DNA from 2 places in the Paenibacillus sp. J31R30 genome. Region 1 is predicted to be linked to the other one. Evidence: riboswitches for the same ligand, from Rfam matches in the RefSeq annotation. Region 1 holds a riboswitch; the other holds the start of a gene.
The links. Region 1 has a riboswitch for cyclic di-GMP ahead of AC58QO_RS27040 (PilZ domain-containing protein). Riboswitches for the same ligand answer to the same signal wherever they lie in the genome.

Region 1 (7,671 bases):
AGCTCCCTTTGCCGAGCGAATTCCGTTCCACTAATGCTTGAAGCTCGTCCACAAGAATATCTGCGCCTATAAAACCAACCGTCTCTCCCGAGCGGCTTGTGATCGGCACAAAAATTGAAGTTATTGGCGCATTGCTGAACACAGAATAGTACGCTTTGCTCACGAAGCTCGGATGCCTCTCCTGTAATTGCTTGAACCACCACCGATCCCTGCGGTTCGTGAGAACCCCTTCTGAACGTGCTGTTTGCATCCCTTCCATATCCTGAATATACAGCAGCTCATATTGCGGATTTCGCAGCACCGCCCGTTCCAACGCCGATTTCTGCGCCTCCGTGTTAAAAGCGGCCACTTCCGGCTCATCCGCAATTTCATTAATGACGTCGAACGAGCCTTTGATATAAGAAGCGACATTGGATGAGAGAGAGGCGGCGAAAGCCCGATTCTTCTCTTCAATGGTCGCAGCATATTGTTTCGTCACAAACAGATAATGAAACAAAGTTGTAAAGAGCATAGGGACAACCACTAAAGTTAAAGTGATAAGGATGAACTTGCTCTTGAGTGATTTCATTATTCGATTCCCCCTTGACAGATTTGAAAAAAATAATGCAATCGTTCAACCCCCTATTCGACAAACTTCGCCAAATGTCCTTTTGATTTAAGTCCAGCCGTACGGCGCCCGACCCTAGCTTCACAAACGCAAAAAAGAACCGCACAATAGTACGGTTCTAGAGTCTTTATCCATGGCGCGCCCGATACGATTCGAACGTACGACCTACAGTTTAGGAAACTGTTGCTCTATCCTGCTGAGCTACGGGCGCATAGTATCGTCATTCTAACACGAGATGTTTTCGGGGTGCAACCATTTTAACCCAAGGACAAACATTACGCGTCTCTAAGCCTTCCCGCGTAATTTTCGGAAAAATTGCGTCAGCATCGTCGAGCACTCCTCTTGCAGAACACCACTAACCACATCGACACGGTGATTAAACCGGTCCTCCTGCAGCAAGTTCATCAACGTCCCCGCACAGCCTGCCTTCGGATCCACCGTACCGTAAATGACCTGCGGAATGCGCGCTTGCACGATCGCACCTGCACACATAGGACAAGGCTCCAGCGTCACATAGAGCTGGCAGTCCAACAAGCGCCATGCCTGCAAATGCTCGCTTGCTTGTTTAATTGCAATCATCTCCGCATGCGCGAGAGGATCTAAAGTTGTTTCCCGCAAATTGTAGCCGCGGCCAATGATTTGACCTTGATGGACGACGATCGCGCCAATCGGAACTTCGCGGATGGCTTCGGCTTTCAGCGCCTCTCCAATCGCTTCTCTCATCCAAGGGATATGTTCATCCATATGTTCATCCACAGGGGGACACCTCGCAATAATAGTTTATCCACATGTGTATAAAAGTCCGAACAAATATTCGTTGTTAACAAGCTGTGGATAACAATGTGGATAACTTATAAACCTGTGGATATTCAATCCACTACACATTCATACAATAAAAACATCGCCTATGCAAGGATTTTAGTTGAAAGAAATATCTAGGCTACGTATAATGGTGATATCAGTGGGACTTTTTGGGTCTTTCAGACCATAAACGATGAGCTTACATACAATGACACGGCAGGGTTCGACAATAGCAAACTTGTTGAAAAGCAAGGACGCAAAGCTGAGGGTCTACGGTTCTAATGAGCTATGGCAGCCTGGTTACCGAAAATCGATGTTTTTTTGATTAAGGTGATAGGCTGCTCCTTTAGGTGGGGGCAGTCTATTTTGTGCGGAGAAGTTCTGTAGAATCCATTGATAGAGGGAGGGTGTTGGTACACATGGCGATGAAGCAGGATGCGTTGAAGCGGTATGGGAGTAAAGAAGGATACGATGCGGAAGTATTGATTGATTGTAAGGCTGTTCTGTCCAAGGATGATTTCGTGTCTACAGGTATTCTTACCTATGCCCAAGGAGACATCATGGAGATCGAGTTCCCCGAATATGATGTTTTTCAGCTTGGAGACAAGGCGAAAATGACGTTATACACCAAATCGGGTCTATTCGTCCTTCAAACGACAGTCGTAGCGAAAGAACCTGGTTCACTCATTGTGATCAATCCACCTGAGAATCGAAAGAAGTTTTCGGAGAAACGGGAGTTCCCGCGGGTGACTGTGAAAAACATAGGTCAGATTATGGGTTTCCAGAATATCAAACAAAAAGAACTGCATGTCCTTGAAAATCCCATTGAACTATCCATTAAAAATATCTCGATGAATGGAATTGGGTTTACCATCAACGATAATTCCATGATCGATGGTATTCTTCATAAGAAGTGCTTGCTTCAAGTCGAGTTGGATTTAGGTTTTGAACTGCCGTGCAAGTTGGAAATTATACGGAAAGAAAAGCTGGAAGACAGCTACTATTACGGCGCCAGCTTCGAAAGCTATCCTGAGGAACAAAGCAATGCGCTGCGCGGGTTCATCCTACGTAATCAGATTGAAACCTACTTCGAGCAGAAGCGGGATGACGAGTTCAAAAAAGCAATGGAAAAAAAGACTGCAGCCAATCAATAGCTTGCAGGCTTTTTTTTGCCCTCCAAGTACTATATAATAAGAAGGATGATTTTCGAAAATTAAGGAGTTGTAACGACAATGGCTTTGAAAGCAGGTATCGTCGGTCTACCGAACGTAGGAAAATCGACATTGTTTAATGCAATTACACAGGCGGGGGCAGAATCTGCGAATTATCCGTTCTGTACGATCGATCCGAATGTTGGGGTAGTAGAAGTACCAGACGAGAGATTGCAGAAGCTGGTGGAAATCGTTGTGCCTAAGAGCATCGTTCCGACAGCCTTCGAATTCGTTGACATTGCGGGTTTGGTTAAAGGTGCGAGCAAAGGCGAGGGCCTTGGTAATAAATTTCTAGCACACATCCGTGAAGTCGATGCGATTGTGCATGTTGTACGTTGTTTTGAGGATGATAATATTACACACGTTTCTGGGAAAGTCGATCCGATTGGCGACATCGAGACGATTAATCTTGAATTGATTTTGGCAGATATTGAGTCGGTTGATAAAAAGATCGAGCGTTCGCGCAAAAACCTCAAAGGCGGCGACAAGAAAGTGGTAGCTGAAGTTGAGTGTTTGGAACGTATCAAAGAAGCCTTATATAATGATATGCCAGCACGCAGCTTGGATTTAACAGACGACGAGCGTCTTCTAGTTCGCGATCTGCATTTACTGACGATGAAGCCAGTGCTCTACGCGGCAAACGTGAGTGAAGATGAGGTTGCAACTGCGGACGACAATGCATACGTTAAAATTGTGAAGGAATTCGCTGAGAAAGAAAACAACGAAGTTGTTTCTATTAGTGCGAAGGTTGAATCCGAAATCGCTGAGCTGGAAGACGAAGAAAAAGCCATGTTCCTGGAAGAGCTGGGACTTCAAGAGTCCGGCTTGAATAGATTGATCAAAGCAGCGTATAGAAAGTTAGGCTTATACACGTATTTCACAGCTGGTGTTCAAGAGGTTAGAGCATGGACGATCCGTAAAGGAACGAAAGCTCCTCAAGCAGCAGGCGTTATTCATACGGATTTTGAACGTGGATTTATTCGTGCAGAGGTTGTTTCTTATAACGATTTGGCTGCTGCTGGATCCATGGCGGGTGCGAAAGAAAAAGGCCAAGTGCGCCTCGAAGGTAAAGAGTACGTGGTGAATGACGGCGACGTTATGCATTTCCGCTTCAATGTTTAATTGATAATAAAAACAAGAAAGGAGTGATCCCCTATGTTGGATCGACTTCAGTCCATTGTGGACCGCTATGAGAAATTAAGCGAGTTATTGTGTGACCCGGATGTAACGAGTGATACGAAGAAACTAAGAGAATATTCCAAAGAGCAATCTGATCTTCAGGAGTCTTACGATGCTTATAATGAATATAAGAGCGTGAGCGAACAGCTGGCTGATGCGAAAGTGATGCAGAATGAGAAGCTGGACGATGAGATGCGTGAAATGGTCAAAATGGAGATCGAAGAGCTTAGCGAGCAATCCGCTAAACTGGAAGAACATCTCCGCATCCTGATGATGCCGAAAGACCCTAACGATGACAAGAACGTCATCGTGGAAATTCGCGGAGCGGCAGGCGGCGATGAAGCAGCGCTGTTCGCAGGCGATCTTTACCGGATGTATACGCGTTACGCGGATGCGCAAGGCTGGAGAACAGAGATTCTCGATGCTTCCGTGAATGATTTGGGCGGATTTAAAGAGATTATTTTCATGATTACGGGTAAAGGTGCTTACAGTAAGCTCAAGTTTGAGAGCGGGGCACATCGTGTTCAACGTATCCCAGTAACAGAATCCGGCGGGCGGATTCATACCTCAACGTCAACGGTTGTGGTTATGCCAGAAGCGGAAGATGTGGAAATTATCATTCATGATGCCGATATTCGTGTTGATACGTTCTGTTCCAGTGGAGCGGGCGGTCAGTCGGTTAATACAACGAAATCCGCTGTGCGTGTTACACACGTACCAACGGGTATTGTGGCGACGTGTCAGGATGGTAAATCCCAGAACTCCAATAAAGAACAAGCGCTTCGCGTACTGCGCGCGCGTATTTCAGATAAAATGCGTGAAGAAGAAGAAGCGAAATATGCTGGCGAGCGTAAAAGCAAAGTCGGAACGGGCGACCGTTCAGAGCGTATTCGTACCTACAACTTCCCGCAAAGCCGGATTACCGATCATCGTATCGGCTTGACGTTACACCGCTTGGAAACCGTGTTAAACGGTGATATGGCGGAAATTGTGTCAGCATTAACGATTGCTGCACAATCCGATGCCTTAGAGGCGATGTAATGACGACTGCGAACATGACTGTGAGAGAAGCCTTTGTGAAGGCTTCTTCTTTTTTAGCAGAGCAAGGCGTCGCAGAGGCTTCGTCTTGCACGGAACTGCTGCTGCAGCACCTCTTAGGCGGCTGCACGCGCACGGAATTGCTGTTCCGCTGGTGGCAGGAACAGATGCCTGAAGAGCTGGTCGCCACATGGGACCAGCTAGTTGCAAGGAAGGCCGCGGGTGAGCCGGTGCAGTACATCACCGGTGAGCAGGATTTCTTCGGCCTTCCATTTGCTGTGGGGCCGGCCGTGCTAATCCCCCGGCCGGAGACCGAGCTGCTCGTGGAGGCGTTGCTCCACGAGGGCTCGCGTCTGTTCCCGCAAGGCGCTCCGCTCCTTGCGGATGTGGGCACCGGGAGCGGCATCATCCCGGTGACGATCGCGCACGCGCGCCCTGCGTGGCGCGTGGCAGCCAGCGACATCTCCGCGGCAGCGCTGGAGATGGCCTGCAAGAACGCGCAGCGCCATGACGTGGCTGCGCGGATCGAGTGGCTCGAGGGTGACCTCCTCGAGCCTTATATTGAGCGCGGGCTCGCGCCGGATATCGTGGTGTCGAACCCACCGTATATCCCTGATGGCGACCTGCCGGCGCTGATGCCCGAGGTGCGGCTATTCGAGCCGCACACAGCTCTGTTCGGCGGTGTCGAGGGACTCGACCTGTACCGCCGTATGGTCTCGCAGCTGCACCGGCTGCCGCGAATCCCGACCGTGGTCGGGTTCGAGGTGGGCATCGGGCAGGCGGAGGCGGTTGCGGCGTTGTTGCGCGCCGCAGCTAACTGGACGGAGATCCGCTTCGTGCAGGATCTCCAAGGGATCGATCGCCACGTGATCGCGATCCGCTCTCCCGAGTAGCCGATTGCTTCACCGATCGGCTGCTTTTCTTTCCGCTTATTTCCTCGGCGGACCAACTCTATCATTTTGCAAAAAATCATAGATTCATAGGTTTAGCCCCACCCACTATTGTCCATACTGGCTAGTAGATGACGGGAAAGGGGCTACTCTCCATGGTTAAGAGAACGGAGCGCCACTCAGTTAAGAGTCTATTATTCATTGCTTTTGCACTTATCCTTATGATTATGTGTTGGGAATCCAATCGTACGAACGCGGCGGTAATTTCGCCTACTATACCAGAGGAATCTATTCGTTTGCGCATTCTAGCAAATTCGGATTCTGCGCAAGACCAAGCTTTGAAACGTGAGATTCGTGATGCGATAATTGCTCGTATGGCGGAATGGGTCGTAGGACCGCATTCTTTGGACGAGGCTAGAGCAGTTGTGAATGCGCACTTACCAGAATTCGATCAACTCGTTGGAGAGATGATTGCATCACGCGGCTACAACTATCCGCATACAGTTGAGCTTGGGGTTGTCCCTTTTCCAACGAAAATGTACGGAAATGACGTCTACCCAGCAGGGGATTATGAAGCTTTGCGAGTTGTGATTGGTTCTGGAGAAGGCCAGAATTGGTGGTGCGTGCTGTTCCCGCCATTATGTTTTGTAGATTCTGTATCTGGAGAAGCAGTTGCTTCGGCTGCAGTCGTCGTAGCCAAAACAACGGATGAGAACGGCAAGGAAAAGCAGCCCGTGAAAGAAAGTAAAGCTAGTGAAACACCGTCTGCAAAGAAGAAAGACGCAGTGGCAAGTAAAGATAAAGCTGCATCGACGGAGAAAGTGGCAAAGAAAGACGCTAAAGTTGAGGTAGCAGCAGCTTCAGCTTCCACGACCGAAGAACCAGCTCAACCGAAAGTGAAGTTCTTTATTTGGGAAATGTTCAAAGCGATCTTTTCGTGGTTCAGCTAAATTCAAAAACCTGCAATTATACATCTTTATCTGATATTTTACGGCTACCTATTTCATTTCATATATGTAAGGATGAGAGTGATTGTGACAATCTACTGGAACGTGAATCAAGGCGAAGAGCGCGCGATAGCGCAGGATATAGATGAGGCGGCGAGCCTCTTGCAGCAGGGGGGAACAGTCGCCTTTCCGACCGAAACGGTGTATGGACTTGGTGCGGATGCGACCAATACCGCAGCGGTTAAGCAGATTTTTGCCGCAAAGGGGAGACCCTCCGACAATCCTCTGATTGTTCATATAGCTGATGCGAAGCAGCTCCCAGGCCTTGTTCAGCCAGATTGCATCACAAGCCATCACCAAACACTGATGAAGGCTTTCTGGCCCGGGCCATTAACCATTGTGCTACCTGTTATTGCAGGTAGCCTTTCGCCGTTAGTTACGGCTGGTCTGCAAACTGTTGGCATCCGAATACCGGATCATCCAGTTGCACTTAAGCTTCTGCGTGAAGCGGGACTTCCTATTGCAGCGCCAAGCGCGAATAGCTCGGGTAGACCGAGCCCGACAATGGCATCGCATGTACGTGATGATTTGGATGGCAAAATTGGCGGAATCGTAGACGGTGGTGCAACAGGTGTTGGTGTCGAGTCCACAGTTATTCAGCTTGTAGACGGCGTGTTACATGTGCTGAGGCCGGGTGGGGTGACTGCGGAACAGCTGCAAGCGGTTTTGCCTGACATGCGTATTCATGCCGCTGAGCCGACAGAGGTAGAAGCTGCCGATACGCCTCGCGCGCCGGGTATGAAGTATGCGCATTATGCGCCGAAGGGCTATATGCGCATTGTGCAGGGGGATGACGAGCAGGAAGTCTCCGCTTGGATTCAACGCGATATTGATGCTGCGAAGTTACGGGGGGAATCGACGGGTATTCTCACTTTCGAAGAAAGAGTACGGGGGTATCGCGCAGATCTCGTTCTCGCGTGCGGCTCATTATCTGAGCC
Region 2 (7,671 bases), on a different contig from region 1:
TCTTTAATAATTTGATGCAAATCCTGCCCTTTTGGTGTCAACGTATACTCGACGGTAACAGGAACAGTCGGGAAAGCCATACGCTCCAGAACCCCATGCTCTTCAAGATGGCGCAAAATATCCGTGAGGGATTTCGGACTGATGCCTGTAATTTGACGCTGCAGCTCGCCGAAACGCTTCGTGCCACAAAACAATTCTCGAAGCACAAGAAATGCCCATTTCCCGCCAATAACTTCTAGTGTTCGTTCGACGGAACATTCGATTTCTTTGGGGATTTTGGGTATATAATTGCTAGTTGAGGCGACTTTTTCATTTTCAAGAGTTGACACGAGATCGCTTCCTTTCATCAAAGTCGGTAGGATACTTACTTTTAGGTTAGTAAGTTAACATTTTGTAATAAGGGATGATTAGTCATGCTACTATGTATTTTAAAGTTCCTTATGGAATTTGGCAATAGAATGGCTAGTTTAGGACAAGGTTGATTTCATGCCGTAGATTCTTTACAATAGAGTTAAAATTTATTGTTTCAGGAGATGTGTACATATGAAAGTCAAAATTTCACGCAATGCAGCTAAGGTACTTCAATTGGAGCTTAATAAAGAAGAAAACAAAGATTTGTTGGTTCGTGTACAAGTGACACACAAGCATGGTGACCATGCTCACTATGGTTTGGGTCTTGACGATAAAACGGCAAATGATGTTGTTGTTAGTACTGACAAAGGCATTGATGTTTTGTTAGATCAAACGGAGCCGCTTCTAGACGGTATTCGTATTGACTACTTCTACACACCAGAAGAAGGTTTCATGATTACGAACCCAAGCAAGGGGAACCACGGAGACCACTAATGCGGAATGATATTCGCATTTGTGATAAATGCAAACACATGAAGGTGAAATCGGCGCTTGCCAAAATAAGTGCCATTGCACCGGACACCGAAGTCAAGGTTGCGTGCAAATCGTATTGCGGTCCATGTTCAAGGTTCGCATTTATATTTATTAATGGCCGTTACATTACGGGCGCAACGGAAGACGAAGCCATCGAAAAAGCTAAGAAATACGTGAAATAACCAAAAAGCATCCGTCCAATTGGACAGGATGCTTTTTTTTAGAATTGGGGGAAGCGAGGCTTACCCCTTATATATGTTAGGTTCATAGGTGGCAAAGTTGCAAAGGAGCATCCTTTTCAGGGGGATTCACTTCAACATTTTAAATACATGCAAAAAGGCATCTTTTGGGGTTGAAAATGTCTCAGCAGAGCTGAAAATGCAGAAATTGATGCTTTTTCGCATCCTTTTTAGCTGAAATCATCTATTTGATAGAGAAAGGTTGCACTATTGCATTTTTCAGCAGATGGCGAGGTAGCAGACCAAGCATAACATTCATCGGAGTTGGTTTAAGCCGTGTAGTTCGATTTTACCTGCCTATTTGAGGCTGCTGGCAGAAGAAAGGAGTATTAGTCCGATTTCACCAGCTTATACGGTCTAAAAGTGGGCGGTACACCAAAAACTGGCTGATTAGTTTGGCAAAATCGGATTAGAGCATCGTGGAGGTGGAGTAGGTTCCATTTAGTTCGGCAAAACCTAGTTAATTGCGATAGTGGAAGAGGTATGCGCCTCAAAACGAGAAAATCCCGCCTAAGCCATTGGCAAGGGCGGAATTTAAAAGTTGGCTATATTTCTCCATAAATACTGTGAGAAATCCTTGAAGGACGGCACGGCATAGCCGTTGTTATAAATATCTTTTTTTTCTCAGCAAGCTAACTTAAGCGTGGACAGGGGATTGCTCAAGAAGTTTTTGGATATCACGTTCAATTTTGCGCGGCGACGTTGTTGGGGAGTAGCGTTTGATCACATTGCCGTCCTGATCCACGAGGAACTTAGTGAAGTTCCACTTAATGCCTGAACCAAATAAACCAGATGCCTTGCTTTTCAGAAATCGGTAGAGCGGATGAGCATCCGCGCCATTCACGTCGATCTTGGAGAACAGCGGGAAATTCACGCCGAAATTAATCTGACACGCTTGCTCAACCTGAGCATCATCGCCTGGCTCCTGATCCTTGAATTGGTTGCAGGGGAAGCCAAGAACGCTGAAGCCTTGATCTTTATAGGTGTCATGAAGTTCTTGCAGGCCTTTGAATTGAGGCGCAAATCCGCATTTCGTTGCTGTATTGACGATGAGCAGGACTTGGTTTTTGTAAGAGGCAAGGGATTTATCTTCACCACGGATCGTTTTCACTTGAAACTGATGTACGCTCATAAGGTCACAACCTTTTGTAATTATTATTTTACACAATTCAATTGTACACAATTTTAATTCGAAAGGGAAGCTATTTTTTCAGCAGATTGCCAAGGGCGCCTGTAAGTAAAGGAAAGCGCCATTCAAAACCATTCTTCTCCAGAACGCGAGGAATTACTTTCTGACCTTCTAGAAGGAGAACAGACAGCTCACCGAAAATCAGCTTCATCATGAAAGCGGGAACAGGGAAGAGATTCGGTCTTCGCATCGCAGTTGCAATCGCGCGTCCGAAATCTTTATTCGTGACAGGATGTGGAGCCGTGGCATTGACGGGACCAGAAATGGCATCGTTTTGAACGCAAAAATCAATCAGTCTCACCATATCTTCGATGTGAACCCACGAAAGCCATTGCCTGCCACTTCCAACAGTGCCGCCGACCCCAAGCTTATACGGCAGTGCCATCTTGGGAAACGCGCCTTCTTTATTATCCAAAACAAGTCCAACCCGAACCTTCACTAATCGAGTTCCTTGGATGAGATCGGCTGCTTGCTCCCATTGCTTGACGACGGAAGCTAGAAAGTCTGTATTGCGATAAGGGCTCTCCTCATCAAAGGTTTCCCTTTCTGAAACGCCGTAATACGACATGCCAGAAGCATTCACAACAACCTTAGGCTTAGGATCCAGTTTCGCAACAAGCTTGGCAACTCGCTCTGCTGCCTGCAGGCGGGATTGAACAATCCGTTTCTTGGCCGCGGCTGTCCAGCGTTGACTGATAGATTCACCAGCCAAATTTACAATGGCATCGAGTCCTTGAAGAAGGTCCGTATTTTTCTCCAACTCGTCCCATGTTATCGTTCGGACACCGGAAATCTGCTTTGAGGATGTGCGTGATATATTGATAAGTTCATGACCTTGTCCCAACCAGAAAGCAATTAAACGTTTTCCAATAAAGCCGCTGCCGCCTGTGATCGCTATTTTCATTGCAAACACCTCCATATCGCCATTATAAAACCTTCACCCAATAAATACCATCTGAGCGAAGTAAGAGGACTAAGGTAAAGTTCCCAGTTCGAAATTACGACACGTTTCTCTCCATTTCGTGTATAATTGGAATTCGGCGTCAATTAATTAACCAAAGGGTAATTCGTATCAGTGAGAGGAGTCATCGTCAATGAATCGTATACGTCATTTTCTTCAATCCTATCATCCTATCGTACATACGCTAATCTTAGGTACCGTTATGGCACGAGCTGCCTCCTCCATGAGTTTACCTTTTCTAGCGATCTATTTGGCAAAGCACTCCTCTATGAGCCCAGGACTCATCGGTATCGTAATTGGTATGGGTGCATTAGCTGGTACTTTTGGCGGCTTTGTCGGCGGCACGTTGTCAGATCGATTCGGACGACGCGTGATCATGCTCGCGGCACTTTTTGGGTGGGGATTCGTCTTTCTCGGTTTCGGTATTGTTAAATTACCGGTCTTATTTATGCTGCTCAATATGCTGAATGGTCTCTGCCGTTCATTCTATGAGCCTGTGTCGCAAGCGCTAATGGCAGATCTAACGGAGCCGTCCAAAAGAAGAGAGGTATTCTCACTCCGCTATATGGCGATTAACGTTGGTGTAGCTGTGGGACCTTTGCTGGGAGCTTTCTTTGCGACGATGAACGGAGCCCTGCCATTCCTGCTGACCGGGATTATTTATTTAATCTATGGTGTAACACTCTACGCGCTTCTCATTAAGTTCGGTATTAAAAAAATCGAAGGTGAGAAGAAAGCGATCGTTACTTTCCGCTCGGCATGGGACGTCATTCGTAAGGATATGACCTTCCGTTTGTACATTGTTGGTGGCATTATCGGAGCAATCGGATATTCGCAGGTTATGGTGACGTTGTCACAGTATCTTCAGAGGGATTTTGCCGACGGGGTCAAAATGTTTGCGATTCTCATGAGCGCCAATGCTATTGTCGTCATCGCCATGCAGATTCCGCTGGGGAAATGGGCGGAGAAGTATTCACCATTAACAGCCATTGTCGTTGGAAACTTCATGTTTGCCATAGGCGATATCGGCTTTGCCATTTCCCACTCGTTAACTTGGCTCATTATCTCGATGGCGATCTTCACGTTCGGTGAAATTCTGAATTATCCTGCCGCGAATATGCTGATTGATAAGCTTGCGCCTGAACAAATGAGAGGTACCTATTATGGTGCTCAAACGCTAACGAACATCGGTCACTTCATGGGACCGTGGATTGGCGGCTTTTTGCTAGTATCCTATGGGGGGACTACGCTGTTCCTCATCATTGCATTTTTATCGTTAATCGGATCTATCTTCTATTGGAGAGGCACAAAACGTCAAAAAATGATGAAAATTTCGTCGAAAATGCAAACTTTTTGATGGATTTCGTAAAAATAGTTCCTCCGCACTATTCGATTTCAAATCATCATCCCTTATTCTTGAGGTATAGGATGTACCGTTTAAACATGAACAACTAAACAGATTCTGCACATCATCTCGACAAAGGCAAAGCTGGCGAAAGCCAGTGACGCAAAGCTACAGGGGCTTTACTTCTCCTGCATAGGACAAGCAGCCAGCCAGCCGCCGAACGATTGGGAATTCACTTCAGAACCCCACTAGTCGGTTCACTACGGTAGGGGTTTTTCTCTGTCATAGGAAATAAAATTGAACAATTTGCACTAAGGAGGCCCTAGCGGCATGAAATCGGACAATCAAATGATTGAGGAACAGAAAGCAACTTCACTATGCGGCAACCATGTTGCACGTTTGGTGCCATCCACGGATGGTCCAAAGCTCATGATAAACCGTGAAGAATATGCACTAAACGAAGCGTGTTGGGATGTCGAAATGTTTCACGGAAGAAACAATAGTATCCTCATTTTCTACTGGAAAGGCGAAGTTAAACTTTCTGTAAAAATGCCCCCAATGGCACAAATCGAAGGCTTTTTAACAAAACTTTTCCAATGTCTATCATCCAAATTGAGAGCGGTTCAACCTATCTAGGTGAATTGCTCTTTTTTTTCTGTCGGAAATGAGTAGAAGGGCTATGGATAGTGATTTTCTCATTGTCACCAATCGACACTAACTGCTATAATATTGCCATTAGTAGTTCTTAGGAACTATACCAAGGGAGATGCATAGCATGAGATTGATCACACGTTCTGATTTCGATGGTTTAGTATGCGCGATGCTCTTCAAACAATTAAACATGGTGGATGAAATGAAATTTGTTCATCCCAAAGATATGCAAGACGGCCTAATTGAAGTATCGGAAAATGATATTCTGGCCAATGTGCCTTATGTAGCTGGCTGCGGCTTATGGTTCGATCATCACTCCAGTGAGCTTACACGGATGGGTGAAGCGGTCTCATTTAAAGGAGAAACTCGTATCGCTCCAAGCGCAGCGCGAGTTGTCTATGATTACTATGGGGGCAAAGAAACCTTCGGAGATATCGATGATATTATGCAAGGCGTAGACAAAGCTGATTCCGCGCAGTTTAACAAGGAAGATATTTTGAATCCGAGCGGATGGGATTTGCTCTCTTTTATCATGGATGCACGTACTGGGTTAGGTCGTTATCGGGATTACCGCATCAGCAACTATCAGTTGATGGAGGATCTTGTTGAGCATTGTGCCACGAAATCCGTTGGTGAAATAATGGAGCTGCCGGATGTGAAAGAGCGTGTAGCGCGATACTATGAGTTGGATGCGTTATACCGGGACATGCTGCAAACTTACACAAGGGTTGAAGGTAATGTTATTATTACGGACCTTCGCGATGTTGAAACGATTTATCCAGGCAATCGCTTCATGGTCTATGCACTCTATCCGGAGCAAAACACATCTATCTGGATCGTAGACGGACGTAATAAACAAAATTGCGTATTCGCATGTGGACATAGCATAATCAATCGTACTGCACAAACGAACATTGGCGATCTGATGCTCCAAAATGGTGGGGGCGGGCACCACGCCGCAGGTACTTGCCAAGTGGAATATGAGCAAGCGGACAACGTTTTGCACAAAATTGTTGAAACCATGCTAGCAGCAGGGTAAAATAAATGAACAAGCCGCAGGATGGGAGCAGCCCAGCATGCGGTTTTTTCTTTGTGAGGAGGTTCAACGAATGAAATTCAAACAGATTCATCACGTTGCGATTATTTGTTCGAATTACGAGCGTTCTAAGCATTTCTATGTAGATATACTCGGACTCACCGTTATTCAGGAAACGTATCGCGCGGAGAGAGACTCGTATAAATTGGATTTGCGCATCGGTCAAACGGAGCAAGAGATTGAATTATTCTCATTTCCGAACCCGCCATTACGTGTCAATCAGCCTGAAGCGCGGGGCTTACGTCATTTGGCCTTTGTTGTTGCTGACATGGAGCAAAGTGTAATCGAACTAGAAAGTAAGGGTATCGCGGTTGAGCCAGTGCGGATTGATCCAATCACGGGGAATCGCTACACGTTTTTCGCAGATCCCGATGGGTTGCCGTTGGAGTTGGTGGAAATTGTGGAATAAAGGCCGGTACCAGCGGACCGAAGAGGAACCAAAGCTAGCGATGGCTAAAGGTTGCTTCTGGAGCGTACTACTGTCTATTCCCTTGTGGGCGCTTCTGATTTATGTCATATGGATAAAATAAACCCTCAAAGTGACCCGATTGGACTGCTGACAAGCGGCAGTGTGATATTTTTATTACCTCATATTACAAATTAGTAAAATTGGCATGAAAGGCCTGGTACTTCTATGAAAAGAACAAAAATGCTCCTATTTGCTTGTTGTTTAATGTTCATGGTCACTAGCACACCAACATACATTCGAGCCGAAGCTGTCGGACAAGCCATTGTATTGAAGCTACAGGATATAAAGGCAATGGTCAGAGGGGAAACCTACGAGTTGCAAAGCGCCCCGGTGCTAGTAAATGGCGTCACGATGGTTCCACTGCGGTTCGTCGGAGAGGCTCTAGGCGCAGCCATAGAGTGGAATGGAGTTACGAGAACCGTTAGACTCACGACCTCTGCCAAAACGGTCATTATTAGCATCAACTCGAAAGATGCAGTAGTTGGCAACCAACCAGTTACTTTGGAGCAACCCGCAATAATTGTGAACGAGACGACGATGGTGCCATTGCGATTCGTTGCTGAACAACTCGGTCAAACTGTAACTTACAATAGCCAGCTTCAAACGATCACTTTGACAATGGATGTGTCAACTGCTGCTCCAATAGCTGAACGAAAAAAGCTTTCTCCACCCACAGTAGACAACCTAGTCATGGACCCGGATGCCGGGCAGCAAGTTGCAAGGGCAACGCAGGTTTTAAGTGTGGTTGTCGACAAGAATGGTAACATTTATTCAATTCGTGATTACGCCAACGAAGGCTATATAGTCAGTAAATACGAACCTGAGTCCAATCGTAC

Region 2: it holds a riboswitch for cyclic di-GMP, as region 1 does, so the genes downstream of both, AC58QO_RS08310 (hypothetical protein) here and AC58QO_RS27040 (PilZ domain-containing protein) in region 1, are expected to answer to the same signal.

What each region holds. Positions count from the first base shown of each region.
Region 1 covers NZ_JCAUAV010000011.1:171,040-178,710, reverse strand. The annotation lists gene AC58QO_RS27055 (methyl-accepting chemotaxis protein) at 1-568, opposite strand, end outside; tRNA gene AC58QO_RS27050 (tRNA-Arg) at 742-818, opposite strand; gene tadA (tRNA adenosine(34) deaminase TadA) at 893-1,351, opposite strand; cyclic di-GMP riboswitch class I at 1,630-1,716, shown strand; gene AC58QO_RS27040 (PilZ domain-containing protein) at 1,828-2,562, shown strand; gene ychF (redox-regulated ATPase YchF) at 2,641-3,741, shown strand; gene prfA (peptide chain release factor 1) at 3,775-4,839, shown strand; gene prmC (peptide chain release factor N(5)-glutamine methyltransferase) at 4,839-5,729, shown strand; gene spoIIR (stage II sporulation protein R) at 5,882-6,676, shown strand; gene AC58QO_RS27015 (L-threonylcarbamoyladenylate synthase) at 6,761-7,671, shown strand, end outside.
Region 2 covers NZ_JCAUAV010000002.1:513,977-521,647, forward strand. The annotation lists gene AC58QO_RS08280 (winged helix-turn-helix transcriptional regulator) at 1-329, opposite strand, end outside; gene AC58QO_RS08285 (iron-sulfur cluster assembly accessory protein) at 544-846, shown strand; gene AC58QO_RS08290 (YuzB family protein) at 846-1,067, shown strand; gene AC58QO_RS08295 (glutathione peroxidase) at 1,762-2,256, opposite strand; gene AC58QO_RS08300 (TIGR01777 family oxidoreductase) at 2,327-3,217, opposite strand; gene AC58QO_RS08305 (MDR family MFS transporter) at 3,408-4,631, shown strand; cyclic di-GMP riboswitch class I at 4,747-4,840, shown strand; gene AC58QO_RS08310 (hypothetical protein) at 4,950-5,255, shown strand; gene AC58QO_RS08315 (exopolyphosphatase) at 5,395-6,309, shown strand; gene gloA2 (SMU1112c/YaeR family gloxylase I-like metalloprotein) at 6,380-6,775, shown strand; gene AC58QO_RS08325 (copper amine oxidase N-terminal domain-containing protein) at 7,001-7,671, shown strand, end outside.